One region of the Sulfitobacter pacificus genome, then DNA from elsewhere that is predicted to be linked to it. Evidence: riboswitches for the same ligand, from Rfam matches in the RefSeq annotation. Region 1 holds a riboswitch; the other holds the start of a gene.
What was found. A riboswitch is a leader RNA that binds a small molecule or an ion and turns the genes downstream of it on or off. The one in region 1 is predicted to bind cobalamin.
Positions count from the first base shown of each region.

Region 2: it holds a riboswitch for cobalamin, as region 1 does, so the genes downstream of both, QQL78_RS16630 (CbtB domain-containing protein) here and QQL78_RS17695 (TonB-dependent receptor plug domain-containing protein) in region 1, are expected to answer to the same signal.

Region 1 is NZ_BSNL01000001.1:3,534,366-3,542,224, reverse strand. It holds gene QQL78_RS17700 (ABC transporter substrate-binding protein) at 1-562, opposite strand, end outside; gene QQL78_RS17695 (TonB-dependent receptor plug domain-containing protein) at 564-2,429, opposite strand; cobalamin riboswitch at 2,557-2,763, opposite strand; gene clpB (ATP-dependent chaperone ClpB) at 2,900-5,515, opposite strand; gene QQL78_RS17685 (orotidine 5-phosphate decarboxylase) at 5,861-6,175, shown strand; gene QQL78_RS17680 (hypothetical protein) at 6,296-6,556, shown strand; gene pyrF (orotidine-5'-phosphate decarboxylase) at 6,749-7,453, shown strand; gene QQL78_RS17670 (NUDIX hydrolase) at 7,617-7,859, opposite strand, start outside.
Region 2 is NZ_BSNL01000001.1:3,319,196-3,327,054, reverse strand. It holds gene cobN (cobaltochelatase subunit CobN) at 1-2,911, opposite strand, end outside; gene cobW (cobalamin biosynthesis protein CobW) at 2,916-3,950, opposite strand; gene QQL78_RS16645 (DUF1636 family protein) at 3,947-4,321, opposite strand; gene QQL78_RS16640 (hypothetical protein) at 4,332-4,823, opposite strand; gene QQL78_RS16635 (CbtA family protein) at 4,833-5,531, opposite strand; gene QQL78_RS16630 (CbtB domain-containing protein) at 5,714-5,878, opposite strand; cobalamin riboswitch at 5,912-6,137, opposite strand; gene QQL78_RS16625 (DMT family transporter) at 6,284-7,171, shown strand; gene pncB (nicotinate phosphoribosyltransferase) at 7,181-7,859, opposite strand, start outside.

The DNA.
Region 1 (7,859 bases):
GGTTCAGAATTTGCCCTGCCAGCGTTTTGTCACCTGATGTATACCCATTGGCATAATAGAGTGCCGCGCGTGGGCGCATCGAAACATCACTGAGGTAGCGGGCAAGCTGGTGCTCAAAATCCGCAATCAGCGCCGATGTGCGGCCTTGCTGGCCCAGCACCTCACCCATCTGCGCCAGCCGGTCCTGCACATCCGAAACGGCATAGGCCGGGTCAAACATCGCCACCGGGATGCCAAGCCGACCAAGCATATCCACCGTGGCCCGCGTACTGAAACTGCCCGCGACCACCAGATCAGGCTGCAACAGATAGATCTCTTCGGCCAAACCGTGATTGCGATGATAGGCCGCCGCTTGCTCCACCATTGCGGAACTGCGCCGGTCAGAGGCCAGATAGGACACAGACAAAAGCTGTCCCTCACCCGCCACCATCATCGCCAGCTGGTCGGTGCACAGATTCATCGACACGACCCTTTGGGGCGGTTCGCGCCTTTCAGGCGTGTCAGCCACTGCGGCCACGGGTGCTGCGATCAGCGCACCCGCAAACCAGAGTGCCCGCAGCATGCTAGAACTTTGCACTGATACCAACATAGGCCGCGCGTCCCCGTGATGCGAACCCCCAGACATCAACAGCATCGTCGTCAAACAGATTTGTAATCCGCCCGTTTAGGGTCAGACTATCCGTCAGCGCATATGTTGCCGCCACATCAACAGTGGTATAGGCGGGCAATTCGACGGTGGCGAAACTGCCAAAGAACTGTTTGCCAAAATTACCCGATACATGCCGGATATCTGCCGACACCGTGCCGCGGCCGCCAAAACTGTCCAGCGTCGCCCCAAGGGTAAACTCATGCCGCGGACGACGCACCTCAACACTGCCGTCAGGGTTCTTGGCATCGATGTAAGTATAGGCCAGCCGCACCGCCAAAGCATCGCTCGCTTGCAGGCTGCCCGAGACCTCAAGCCCCTGACGGTCACTATCTCCGGCCTGATTTTCAAACGAATACGTGCCCGCGCCGGTGCTGACTGATGTGATTTCATCCGTCAGCGTTTCATTGAAGTAAGTGACGTCGATCAACCCGCGGCCCTGCAAAACCTCGAACTCGGCCCCGATATCAAAGCTCTTGTTTTGTTCGGGTCTCAGATCAGGATTGCCAAGGTACCCGAAATCCGCGGCATAAAGCTCAAAATAGGACGGGTTTACGATCCCCGTACCCGCAGAGGCATGCAACCGTATCCCGCTGTCAGGAAACTGATAGGACAGCCCGACGCTCCAGGTTGTGGCGTCCTCAAACACATCATTGTCGTCAAAACGTGCACCCGCCTGCACATCCAGCCCGTTGGCAAAGCTGCCGCGATATTCCAATGCCACAGATGTCGATTGCCGACCGTAATGCGGGTTGGAACTGCTGTTGTCCTGTTCGTTTTCCAGCAACAGGTTCAGCAGGTGATCCGCCTCCGCCACCGCGCGCCCGTCAAGACCGAAACTCAACCGGTATTTCAACGCTTCCGTGTCCGTCGTCGTCGGCATGCCGCGGTTATAGGTCGATTCATATTCGGTTTTTTCAAACGACAGCCGGTGTGTCATCCGTCCACCCATCATCTCGTAATCGGCATAGACCCCTGCGGTCCATTCGTCACGTGTGGCCCCGGTTGTCGGGTCATCCACCACATAGCTGTCAGCATCCACCGCCCCAAAGGGGGAAGGATCGGTATCGTATTCTTCCGCCGCCCGGCGCAGGGTAAAGCCAAGCTTCAATGCGTCTGTCACCAGATAGTCACCCGACAGGATCGCCGTGGTCCGCTCAAGCGCGTCTTTCTCGCCGCCGCTCCCCGATTGGTCATAGCCCCGGTCATCCCTGTGAGAGAACGAAAAGGACACCCCGCCCCGCGCGCTCCTGCGCGAGACAAAAGCCGTCGCCGTTGTTGCATCGCCAACCTCCAGCGTGGCCGTATAGGTTTCACCGACCCCACCTTTGCGGGTGATGATATTGATCACCCCGGCTGACGCATTCGAACCGTAATAAACCGATTGCGGCCCGCGCAGCACCTCAACCCGTTCGATATTCGCCGTTTCCAAGCCGCTAAGGATGTATTCACCATCCCCACCCGCCGCTTCGATCCCGTCGATCAGAATCAATGTGTGATTCCCCTCACCGCCCCGGATGCGCACCTGCGTAAAGCTGGTGCTGGAGCCATTGACGGAAACACCCGGCAGGGCACGCAGGGCATCCTGTACCGTTGTGATCCCACGCGCCTCGATTTCCTGTGCGGTGACAACGCTGGCGGAACGGCCAAGAGCGTCCGCCTCGATCGGGGATAAACCACCCGAGATGACGATCTCGCCCAGATCAACAGTGTCTTGCGCTGATGCGGCTGTGAACAAAAGGGGGGAAACGGCGACGGACGCCAACAGAGAAAAACGGAGCATGGAAATAACCCTCGGGTAAGGCCCGGCAGGACCTTTGGACTGCAATATGTCATTTGAGGGAGAGCCCCCGCAGACGGTGAAAACACCACACGCGGAAGTTCCGCAGCCCCGACGCCCCTCGCGCCCGGACAGGGTGAATACCTCGGCAGGTCTCCTGACTCGCGGATCATTGCTGGGCCGGGCCTTCCCGCCACGCGCTGCGTGACAGTGGCATATACCGGCTTCGCTCTCCGCCTACAGTTGCGGGGGCAGTCGTGGATTTGGCCAGATGGCCGGACCACGTTCCCTTTTAACCAGACGGCAAGCCGCCCGGACCGAAGTAAGGGTTTGCTACTAGAAGTTGGCGATCCTGAAAAGGGTCGATTTCATTTTCTTCAAATGCCCTGAAGACGGACCCCAGCCAGTGCCCAAAAGGGGGTCCCGAAGCTTGACCAAGCTTCGGGGGTTTTCTTCATCCGTAAACCAGCACCTTAATGCACGGTTGCATCATCCGGTTTGGGTCGATTACTGGCTGCAACCCGGTCACCGATGATCAAGCCATCCGCACCGGCACTGACTTCAATCCGGTCGCCGTCACGCACATCACCTGACAACAGCATCTCGGCCAGCGGGTTTTGCAAAGTCCGCTGAATGACCCGCTTCAAAGGCCGCGCACCGAACACCGGATCATAACCTTCGTCGGCCAACCACTGCCGCGCGCCATCGTCCAAAGCCAGCTCAATCTTGCGACCGGCAAGCCGTTTCAGCAAACGACCCAACTGGATATCGACAATCCCCGCCATGTCCTCGCGGGCCAGACGGTCAAAGATCACCGTTTCATCCAGACGGTTCAGGAACTCGGGGCGGAAGTGCGCCCGCACCGCATCCATCACGTCACGTTTGGCGCCCGCCATGTCGCCGCCTTCCGGCAGCTGGCTCAACGCTTGCGCGCCCAGGTTCGACGTCAGGATGATCAGCGTCTGCTTGAAATCAACCGTACGTCCCTGACCATCGGTCAGCACACCATCATCCAGAACCTGCAACAACACGTTGAACACATCCGGGTGCGCCTTTTCGACCTCGTCAAACAGCACCACCTGATAGGGCCTGCGCCGCACCGCTTCGGTCAAAACACCGCCCTCATCATACCCGACATAGCCGGGAGGGGCACCGATCAGCCGGGCCACCGCGTGTTTCTCCATGAACTCCGACATATCAATCCGCACCATGGCGTTGTCGTCATCAAACAGAAACTCGGCCACCGCCTTGGTCAGCTCGGTCTTACCCACGCCGGTTGGCCCCAGAAACAGGAAGCTGCCCAGCGGACGGTTCTCGTCGTTCAACCCTGCACGCGCCCGGCGCACCGCATTGGCCACCGCTGTCACCGCGGAATTCTGCCCTATCACGCGGCCATGCAACTGCTCTTCCATGCGCAGCAGCTTGTCGCGCTCGCCTTCCAGCATCTTACCTGCGGGAATGCCTGTCCAACGTTCAACGACACTGGCGATCTGGTCAGGACGCACGGCTTCTTCCACCATCATCCCTTCCTCACGCGTTTCCGCCGCCTCCAGCTCTTTCTCAAGCTGGGGGATCACCCCGTAAGACAGCTCACCCGCCTTGGCGAGGTTGCTTTCGCGTTTGGCAATATCCAGATCGGCGCGGGCACGGTCCAGCTTTTCCTTGATGTCACGCGCACCAGCCAACTTGTCACGTTCCGCTTGCCAGCTTGCGGTCATCTCGTGCGAGCGTTCCTGCAGATCGGCAAGATCCTTCTGCAAGGTTTCAAGCCGGTCTTTCGACGCTTGATCATCCTCCAGCTTCAACGCCGCCTCTTCGATCTGCAATTGCATGATCTGGCGGTCCAGCGCGTCAAGCTCTTCGGGCTTGCTGTCCACTTCCATGCGCAACCGGCTGGCCGCCTCATCCATCAGGTCGATCGCCTTGTCCGGCAGGAACCGGTCGGTGATGTAACGATGGCTCAGCGTCGCCGCCGCAACCAAGGCACTGTCAGCAATGCGCACACCGTGGTGCAGCTCGTATTTCTCTTTAATGCCGCGCAGGATGGAAATCGTATCTTCCACCGTTGGCTCCTGCACAATCACCGGCTGGAACCGCCGCGCCAAAGCCGCGTCTTTTTCAACATGTTTGCGATATTCGTCCAGCGTGGTCGCACCGATACAATGCAATTCACCCCGCGCCAGCGCCGGCTTCAGCAGGTTGGACGCATCCATCGCGCCATCCGCCTTACCCGCACCCACCAGCGTGTGCATCTCGTCGATGAACAACACAATCTCACCCGCCGCTTCGGTCACTTCGGTCAACACCGCTTTCAGCCGTTCCTCGAACTCGCCGCGATATTTCGCACCGGCAATCAGCGCGCCCATATCAAGGCTGAGCAGTTTCTTATTGCGCAGGCTTTCAGGCACATCACCATTCACAATGCGCAGAGCCATGCCCTCTGCAATCGCGGTTTTACCCACGCCCGGTTCCCCGATCAGCACCGGGTTGTTCTTGGTCCGACGGCTCAAGACCTGCATCGCGCGGCGAATTTCCTCGTCACGTCCGATGATCGGATCAATCCGGCCCTCTTCAGCCCGCGCCGTCAAATCGGTGCTGTATTTCTTCAAGGCATCATAGCCGTCCTCGGCGCTTGCCGTATCCGCTGTACGCCCCTTGCGAATGTCATTGATCGCGGTGTTCAGCCCTTGGGCTGTGACCTTGCCCGCCTCAAGCGCGGTCTTGGCCCCTGATTTGATCATGCACAATGCCATCAGGATCCGCTCAACCGGCACAAAACTATCGCCTGCCTTCTTGGCCAGCGCTTCAGCCTCGGCCAGAACCTTGGTGGTTGCGTTGTCCAGATAGACCTGCGCCGCATCACCCGTCACCTTGGGCAACTTGCCCATCGACAGCTGTAGCGCCTCACGCACCCGATTGGCATCCGCCCCAGCAGCGGCAATCAAATTGCTGGCCAGACCCTGATCATCATCCAGCAAAGCCTGCAAAATATGTTCCGGTGTCAGCCGTTGGTGGTTCTCGCGTGTTGCGATGGTCTGCGCCGCTTGAATGAAACCGCGCGACCGCTCCGTGAACTTGCTCAAGTCCATGGTATTTCTCCTTTTTATAAGCGCCCGATGGTGTTGCGCCCGCTTGGCGGCACGCAGGTTTTTGGGCCTCATGATCTATTTGGGAACCCCTGTCGCAGGTTCAAGCGGACATGCCGCGAAAATCAGAAATTCCACCGCATAAATTTTACATAACATGCAGCCATCTGCAAATGTTTCACTGACTCACGACAGATTTATACCAATGTAACCCACTGTTCTTAAACACTTATACTGAATTACCCACAGTGGCAAAACCCGCTTCGGAACTAAACACCAGGTTCATTCGTTCTTACAGCAATGAAAGCAACCATATCTGCACAAAGACAGAAAGGTCAGAGGTGCCAAATGTTTACCAGCCCAATCCAGCTAACGGACGTCCGCTATAACGCCGCCGAACAGCAGTTCGAAGCTGCGGTGCGTGTTCTGGACCGCGGCGGGCGGCGGAGTTATGCCTGTGCCATCAAGGCACCCATTTCAATGAGCTTTGAACAGGCCGCCGAAGGACTGGCAAAACAGGCACTGCGGCGTCACAGGAACCGTGGCGGCATGTTTTCACACCTGTCGCCCTCGGGTTTCGCCCGACGTGGCGGACGTCGGGCATTTGATTCAAAGCGCTGGCTTGAGGATGTGATGGCCCAACCCCTTACCTCGGCCGCATGAAAACCGACGCTTAGCGCTATTTGTGAAGCAAACCGACTGGTTTTCCCCCTTACCTACAGGCGGCAATGCCGCAAAATACACCCAAGGCCCGCAAAAAGGGTCAGGCACCGGAGGCGTAAAATGCAGATTAAGAAAGTTACCCCAGACTCTATCACGTATAATCCCGTCACCAATATGTTTGAGGCAAATGTCGAACTCAAGGCAGACGGCACCATCTACCATTACCCCTGCGCTGTCGAAGGCGCATTGATGATGCCGCTTGCCATGGCAGCCTTCAAACTAACCCAGCAGGCCAAACATCGCCACGCGTCCGGCAAAGGCCTGCACACCCGCAGGGTCGAAACCGCACCGGACGGCATGACCTGGCAGCAGGCGGCATAGTCACACACCACCACGCATGGTCGCCCATATGCGTGGTAAAACGGGCACCGTGCTGAACGGATCGCCCACCCTCGAGCCGGTCACGTGCAATACGTGGCCGGCTTTCACTTTTCTTTGCCTCTGCAATGGACAGCCCAACCGGTGACGCGTAAGTCAGGATCGTTTGCATTTTCCCCAGCAGGAGCCTCCCCCATGCCACTTTCCCCCTCAGATGACCGCCTGATCGTTGCCCTTGATGTTCCCAACGCCGTTGCGGGACTGGAATTGGCGGACAAGCTTGGCGATGCGGTGTCCTTTTATAAAATCGGCCTGGGGATGCTGACCGGTGGCGGGCTGGCATTGGCCAATGAGCTGAAGCAGGAACAAGGCAAACGTATTTTTCTGGACATGAAACTGTTCGACATCGGGGCCACGGTCGAGGCCGCCGTGCGCGGCTTGGCGCAATTCGATCTCGATTTCCTGACCGTGCATGGTGACCCCCATGTGGTGCGCGCCGCCAAGGAAGGTGCCGCCGGCAGCGATCTGAAAATCCTTGGCGTGACCATCCTCACCTCACTGGACCGCGCCGATCTGGATGCCGCGCTGATCCAGCCGGGGGATCTGCCTGAGCTGGTCCTGACCCGTGCTGCCCGCGCGCTGGAGGCCGGTGCAGATGGGGTTATCGCCTCCCCGCAAGAGGCCGCCGCAATCCGCGCCCTGCCCGAGGCGGCTGGTAAGTTGATCGTCACCCCCGGCGTGCGCCCGCAGGGGGCCGCGCTTGGCGATCAAAAGCGCGTGGCAACCCCGGCTCAGGCGGTCAAAAACGGCGTGGATCACTTCGTCGTGGGCCGCCCAATCTGGCAGGCCCCCGATCCCGCCGCCGCCGCCCGTGCCATTCTGGCAGAGCTTTCGGCGTAAAGGGATTCAACCTGTGACTGTAGCAATAACAGCACAATGGTCGAATTGACCCCAAAGACGGGCATTCCTGACTATGTGATTAGCTGTCTTGGTGCTAGGTTTACCCTAGGTGATACTCCCCGACGAACTGGATCTTCCTGATGTTCGTCACCTTTCCCCCCGCTTAAGGCAGCGGGGGTTTTTCTTGCCCCGCAGTCTCCTCTCTTTCTCGCAGATAGATCCGCAACCGGTCCTGAAATTCCGGTATCCCCTTGGGGTGGTTCAGAAATTCTCTTACCTCCATCATCCGCCATTCCTGCCCCTCATCGCCAAACCGGATATCTTTCACCGCGTCAAACGGCAGCCGCCCCACGAAAAACCATACAGAGACATCCGTTCCCGCTTGCCCAAAACGCCGCGCCCAGCG
Region 2 (7,859 bases), 220 kb from region 1:
CGCGGGGGGAGCCGATTTTTGTGGTATCAACGTGGTACATGGCGGGCTTGGATGCACCCAAATGCGCCATGGCAGCGGCAAAGCCACCCTCGTGACTGGCGTAATCGGAGGCAAGCAGCACATCGGATTCAGTGAGGTCCTGAATATGGGCAAAACTGTCTGCGTTTTGCAGCCGGTTTTCCAGCGCTGCGCGGTTCTGATGCGCCTCCCCTTTGGCATCAACAGACCATTCAGAGGCTTTCAGCCATGCTTCGCCCGCTGCGGTCCGTCCCTCTTGCGAATAATCCAGCATCGCGGCTTCCATGTTCATGCCGTAAAGGCCCGGTTTGGGGCCAAAGACGCGGGGGGTTTTTACCTTGTAAGGGTTCATATCCGCCGCCTCTTCCCGCTCTGACAGGGCAAGGGCACCGGCCTCAAACAGCTGCGAAAGCGCGGGGAAGACATCGCGGAACAGGCCGGAAATGCGCAAGGTCACGTCGATACGTGGGCGGTTGATCAGGGTTAGAGGCAAAACCTCAAAGCCGCTGACGCGCTCGCTGCCTGCGTCCCATTTTGGCGAAAGCCCCGCAAGGTGCATTGCCATGGCAACTTCTTCGCCTGCGGTGCGCATGGTGGCACTGCCCCAAAGGTCGACGACAAGGCCCTTGGGATAATCCCCTTCATCCTGCAAATGGCGGCGGATCAATTCCTCGGCCAGTTTGACACCCTGCGCATGGGCCGCACGGGTCGGCACGCTGCGCGGATCAACGGCATATAGGTTACGCCCTGTTGGCAGAACATCAGAGCGACCACGATAGGGTGAACCAGAGGGGCCAGAAGCGACACGTTCACCGTTCAGCGCGGTAAGCAACCCATCGGTTTCGCCCGCTCCAAGGCCATAGGTATGCAACCCGTCGCCGTATTGCGATTCCTTGATGTCACAGACAAAGCGGTCGATGCGGGTGATCGCTTCGGCCATGCAGGTGTCATCGGTGATGCCAAGGTCATCAGCCACACCGGCGGCGCGGGCCTCGTCCCGGATGGTGTCGATCAAGCGGTCGCGGCGGGCAGGGTCCAGACCGTCAGCCGTGGAATATTCATCCAGCAGGCGCTCCAGTTGCAGCAGACCATTCGGCGTTGCGCTGTCTTTCATCGGGGGTGGCAGATGGCCAAGGGTCACGGCACCGATGCGGCGTTTGGCTTGGGCCGCTTCTCCCGGATCATTGACGATAAACGGATAGATCACCGGCAGATCAGCGGTCAGCGCCTCGGGCCAGCAATCGTCGGACAGGGCCACGGATTTGCCCGGCAGCCATTCCAGCGTGCCATGAGCACCGATGTGAACCAGAGCGTGGATACCTTGGGATCGCAGCCAAAGATAGAAGGCCACATAGCTGTGGCGCGGGACACGGGCGAGATCGTGATAATCGGTTTCGCGTTGGTCAATCGCGCCGCGTTCGGGTTGCAGGGCCACAAGGGCATTGCCACAGGCTTGAGCCGGGAAATGAAAGGCCCCGTCTTTAAAAAGCGGGTCCGTGGTGGGATCGGGCCATGCGGTTTTCAGATCGGCCTGAAGCTGCTGCGGGAGGTGACCAAGTGCTGCCTCGTAGGCACTGACTGGCCATGCGATGGTGGTATGGGGCAGCGATTTGCCAAAGCCGGTCTGCGGGTGAACCGTGTAATCCGCCCCTGCAAGCGTCAGCAGCATATCCTCTGCCGAGGCCAGCGCATCAAGACCAACCGCATGGGCGATCTGATCTTCACGGCCCGGATAGGTGGACAGGACAAGCGCGATTTTTCGGTCGGTGGTGGGGGTTGTGGCAAGGCGATGCCAGCCCGCGATCCGGTCAACAACGGATTTGATCCGCGCGGCGTTGGCGCGGTGAGAAAAGCGGGAATATTGAAGATGCGGATCTTTCTTCTCGGGCGCTTTAAAGCTGACCACACCAGAGAAAATCCGCCCGTCGACCTCTGGTAGAACCACGTGCATAGCCAGATCGGTTGGGGAAAGGCCACGCTCGGAGGCGGCCCATTCCTTCTGGCGTGCGGTGGACAGGGCGACTTGGAAAACGGGGCAGCCGGGGGCGTCCAGTGGCGAAGTGCCGTCCGCGCCACGACCGGAAAATGCCGTAGCGTTGATGATCGCGGTTGGCGGGTGTTCCAAGAGGGCGGTCGCGAGAAAGGCGCGGCCTTCAGGGTTTTTCAAGGAAGGCACGAAGAGGCCCATGGCGTTAAAACCACGGGCGCGGATTTCCCGGATCAGGGCATCAACCGGTGCCGTATCGGCGGCGGTCAGATAACTGCGGTAAAAGGTGACAGCGATCAGCGGCAGTTCGTCAAATGTGGCGCGCGGACACTGTGAAAGGATGCCATGATCTGGATCGTAATACCCCGCCGTCGGAACGGTTTTGGTGCCGGTAACGGGGCCGGCGTAGAAACCGGCGGCAAGCGCCAGCTGTGCGAGAGCGGCCTGCGCGGCCACAGCCCCGCCAGCGTCACACAGATGCGAAAGACGGCGCAGGGTCGAAACCGGCAGAGTTGAATGTTGATCAAGCGCCGGATCTTCGCGGCCATCAGCTGGTAGAATGGCAAGCGCAATATCATTGCGCCGGGCAAAATCCTGCACCTGCATGATGCCGTAGGGCCAGTAGTTTTCACCGCCAATTAGGCGGATCAGGATGCCTTTTGCCCCGGTTAGGGTCTGTTCGACATAGTTATCGACGCTCGCCGGATGGCGCAGTGCCGTAAGGTTGCACAGGCGCAGCGTTGGCAGTTTGCCCTCTGTCCCGCCGCCGCGATGCCAGCCTGCCGCGAAAGCGCCAAGGTCACTGTCAGAGAACGACAGCACCACCAGATCAGCGGGGGTTTGGCCCGGATCGAATGGTGCCTCGCTATCCTCTAGCCCATGGCTTTCGCGGAAGACGACATGCATTTTATCACGCGCCCAGTGTGGCGCGAATGGCGGCGGTGTCGATGTGATCGTGTTCCGCAATCACTACCAGATGCCCCTGACGCGCATCGCTGCCCCAAGGGCGATCAAACTGCTGACGCACGCGGGCACCGACGGCTTGCACCAGCAGGCGCATGGGTTTGCCGGTAACGGCCACATAGCCTTTGACGCGCAGGATGTGCTGTTCGTTCGCCAGCTTTTCGATAGATGCAACCAATGCCTCTACGTCATCGACTTCCGGCATTGGCACAACGATGGTTTCAAAATCGTCATGTTCGTGATCATCGTGGCCGTCATGATGTGAGGGGCGCGCGTCAAGGTCGTCTTCGGCCTTTGCGTTCAGGCCAAGCACCACATTGGGGTCAATCACACCTTCACTCATCGACAGGATCGGGATGCTGCGCGGGCTTTCGGCTTCGATCACTTTGCGGGCAGCATCAAGGCCGGTTTCGCCAGCAAGATCGGCCTTGGACATCAGGATGATGTCGGCGCAGGAAATCTGATCTTCAAACACCTCGGACAGAGGTGTTTCATGGTCGATGCTGTCATCAGCCTTGCGCTGTTCATCAACCGCATGTTCGTCAGCGGCGAAGCGACCGGCGGCAACGGCTTCGGCATCGGCCAATGCGATCACGCCGTCAACGGTGATTTTGGAACGGATCGCAGGCCAGTCAAACGCCTTGAGCAGGGGTTTGGGCAGGGCCAGACCGGAGGTCTCGATCAGGATATGGTCGGGTTTGGTCGGCAGCGCCATCAGCGCCTCAATCGTCGGGATAAAGTCATCCGCCACGGTGCAACAGATACAGCCGTTTGCCAGCTCGACAATGTTCTCAGCAGGGCAATCAGGGATCGCACAGGACTTAAGGATATCGCCATCAACACCCACGGTACCGAATTCGTTGACCAGCACGGCCAGACGGCGGCCACCTGCGTTTTGCATCAGGTGGCGGATCAGCGTGGTTTTACCGGAACCAAGGAAGCCGGTAATCACGGTGACGGGGATTTTGGAAAGGTCGTTCATGTCAGTGCCTCCGAAGGCATATTGAAAGGGGGGACGCGGGCCAGGCTTTGTTTGCGAAACACAACGGGGCGTTCGCGCCAGGGGACCAGCCCGTCTTTGGATGCGGCATAAGCGGCGGCACCAGCGAGAATGTCAGGGGCGTTTTCATGGGTCATACGTCCGTAGACATAGGTCCATTTGCCCGGTTCCGACAGGGCCACAGCGGCCCCTTGAGAGCAGGCGGAAAGACAGGACACACCGACAATCTCAACGTCGTCGGGTGCCGCTTCCTGCGTCAGCGCCGCATGCAGTAAAGCGCCAGGGCGCGGCGCGTCTTCGTCAAGGGTTTCACCCGCGCGGCAGGTGGTGCAGACGTAAAGGGTTGCGGTCATCTGGCGGGCCTCATTCTACAGTGATCATCTGCAAGGCCGAAACGGGGGTGCCGTTTACCGCCAAGGGACGATGATCATTGGTGTTGAGGGTGACCCTGACTTCGACCTCGCCTTTCGGCAGCCCGGCAAGATGCATCCATGGGTTATAGAGGCGGCCCAGCTTTTCACCGTTGATATAGACATGCGCATGGCCTTCGCCGGTGACATTGGCGAGGCTGGCGCGTTCCGGTGAAAAGGTGAAATTCTCGGTCATCACATGCAGGTTGTACCCGGCCATCGGGTCCGGTGTGATCATCACCGACAGGCCGGGCGCATCTGCAGCGGGCACATCGACCGGGGTGTCATGCATCGCACTGTGATCCATGTTGCCGTGGTCCATACCGGCCAGATGCGTACCGTGGTCATGACCATCAAAGGTCACGCCATTGCCTGCGGCGATGGTAAAACCAATGCCACCGCCAAAGACCAGGCCGATGACAAAAAGCGAAAGGGAACGATTCATGCCCAGGCCCTACGCATTGGCCGTGGCATCAGCATGGGCACCTTCGCGTTGCCAGAAATAACCGGCGAAACTTCCCAGCAGCACCCATGCGGCAAGGCCGACGCCAAAGGCGCGGGCCGCGAAGAGTGCACCGATTTCAGTGGGAACAGGGCCGGTAAAGACATCCGGTTCCGGCGCGCCGATCAAATGAGGTGCCATCAAAAGAATCGCGGCAACACCCCATGCGGCCCAGTTGCGACCAAAGGCGATCAGCCAAAGCGCGACACCGGCTGTCACAACGGTTGCAAACCACCAGATCTGGCGGGCAGAGACATCTGCGGCGGCGACGCCGGGCACTTCAGGGGCCAGTGTAAAGCCAGGCGCGAAGTGAAATGCGACGAACCCGGCAACACCCCAAAGGATGCCGGAGCGCGCGTCGATCTGTGCGCCACGATCTTCGGCAATACCCATCAGGGCAACCATGATCAGCGCATAACCGGTATAGGTCAGCATGGTGAAAATCAGGCTGAGACCGTCACGCATGGCGTCGAAACCGGGCAAATCAGGGTGGGCCGACACGGCAGCAGCCCCGAAGTGAACCAGCTCGCCGGACTCATACAGTTCGGCATGCAGCAGAACCGGCTGGACAAAGATCAACTGAAGGATGCCAGCGATCAGCCCTGTAGCGGCACCAGCAAAAAGGGCGGAAATAATGAAACGAGAATACATTGGATGAACTCCTATGCTTGAAACTGCAGACAAACCGCGTTCAGTCGCGAACGACGAACACCGCTGCTGCCAAAGGGGCAGTTGGAAACACATGATTGTGAGGCGACGCCAAAATGCCAACAGGGCGCGTCGCATCGCGACACACCCAGGACAATGTTTCCGGCCCGGTTAAGGCAGTCTGCTTAGTGGCAGGGGAAGCCTGTGGCGTGACGCACATCATGGGCGGCATCATGCAGAGCGGCAGCCTGAACGTGGCCGGTCAGTGAAATAACTGCAAACCCCAGCGCCAAAGCGAAAAGGGCGGGCATCATGCGCAGCTTGCTGCGGGTCATTGTCTGTGTCGTCATGTCTTCTCTCCTTACCGTCACACCCGACGGTTATTAATTCACATTCGCCTGGCAGGTCTCCTGGCTCGCGGGTCGTGGCCGTTTCCCGCCTTCCCTGCCGTGGATCAGATCCGGTCGGCAAGTGGCATATCGGGTCGGGCTCACCGCTTACAGTCGCGGGGGCGGCTTCAGCTTGGGGCGGATGCCTTGACTGAATTCCCTGTTAGGTCCCGCATGAACAACGCCCATGCATCGGGACACCAAGCCCCTCAGACTTCGCATTTCACCTTTGCCAACGCAAGTCGGATTTACGACAGAATAGCATCCCAAAGCGCGCAATTGCTGGCATATCTGGTGATTAGCACACATAAACTGGCGCAGGAGCTGTTCGGTTGACGAATCTCTGAAATCCATCGGAGCATCCTTATGCCGCTGAACAAGACCACCCTTGCGATACTTTATTCGCTCATCGCCATTGTGTTTTTTGATGCCATGGGCCTGCTGATCAAATATCTGTCAGCCTCCTATACCGCCGCTGAATTATCCGCCTATCGCAACCTCTGCGGGTTGATCCCATCAGCTCTGGCGTTATGGGGATCAGCGGCGTGGCATCGCGAAGGGCGGTTCCTGAAGATCAGGCAATGGCGGTTGGCACTGCTGCGTGGTGTGATGCTGACCTTTGCGCAGCTGACGTTCTATATGTCGCTGGGGTTGCTCAGTTTTGCGACGGCCTCCACCATCACCTATGCCAATGCGCTGTTTCTGGTTGCGCTGGCCGTGCCGTTTCTGGGCGAAAAAGTTGGCATGATGCGCTGGAGTGCCGTGCTGATCGGGTTTGTAGGGGTTGTTCTGGTTGTCGGGCCAGGGCGGGATACATTCTCAAATGCGGCTTTGCTGCCCCTGTTTGCCGCATTTTGTTATGCCTTGGTTGGTGTCTCCGCACGGATGATGGATGAGGATGTGCCAACGGCACTGATCAATCTTTATGCTTCGATTATTGCGGCCGTTGGCGCTTTTGCGCTGGTGCCGCTGCTTGGCGGGTTCTCACCGCTGCGCGCGCCATCTGATCTGTTGGCGATTGCAGGCATGGGGGTGTTTGGCGGGTCCGCCGTCTTGCTGATGATCACCGCCTACCGGATGGCAGATCAAAGTGATCTGGCACCGTTCAGCTATTTCGGCATTCCCGTCGCCTTTGTCCTTGGCTGGGTGTTTTATGACGAAGCCCCCTGGTCGGAGTTGTTTCCCGGTGCATTGTTGATCATCCTTGGCGGGCTGATCATCATCTGGCGGGAACGCCGGCTGCGCGCCGGCTAAAGCCCGCCCCTAGACCTCCACCTCATGTGCCTCTTGTTCGCCCACACCGAACACCCGCTTGTAACGGGCGATTTCATCCGCGGGACCCATGGCTTTCCTCGGGTTGTCGGAAAGTTTGACGGTCGGATTGCCATTTGCCGACACCGCCTTGCAGACCAGTGAGAAAGGCGCAAGGGCATCATCCGGCACCAGTTTGCGGAAGTCGTTTGTCAGCAGCGTGCCCCAACCGAAAGAGACATTCACCTTATCGGCAAATTCGCGGTGCAGGGTCTTGATCTTATCCACATCCAGCCCGTCGCTAAAGATCACACGCTTTTGCGCCGGATCCTCGCCACGTGACTTCCACCAGTCGATGGCGATCTGCGCCGCAGTCGCGGGATCACCGCTGTCCACGCGGATGCCGGTCCAACCGGCCAGCCAGTCAGGGGCGTTTTCAAGGAACCCCTTGGTGCCATAGGTGTCGGGCAGGATGATGCGCAGGTTGCCTTCATGTTCATCATGCCAGTCCTGCAAAACATCATAGGGTGCCTTTGCAAGGGCGGCATCATCAGCGGCAAGGGCCGCATAAACCATTGGCAATTCATGCGCGTTGGTGCCGATCGCCTCTACCTCGCGGCTCATCGCGATTTTGCAATTTGATGTGCCGGTAAAAGCGCTGCCCAGACCTTCGCTCATCGCTTGCACGCAC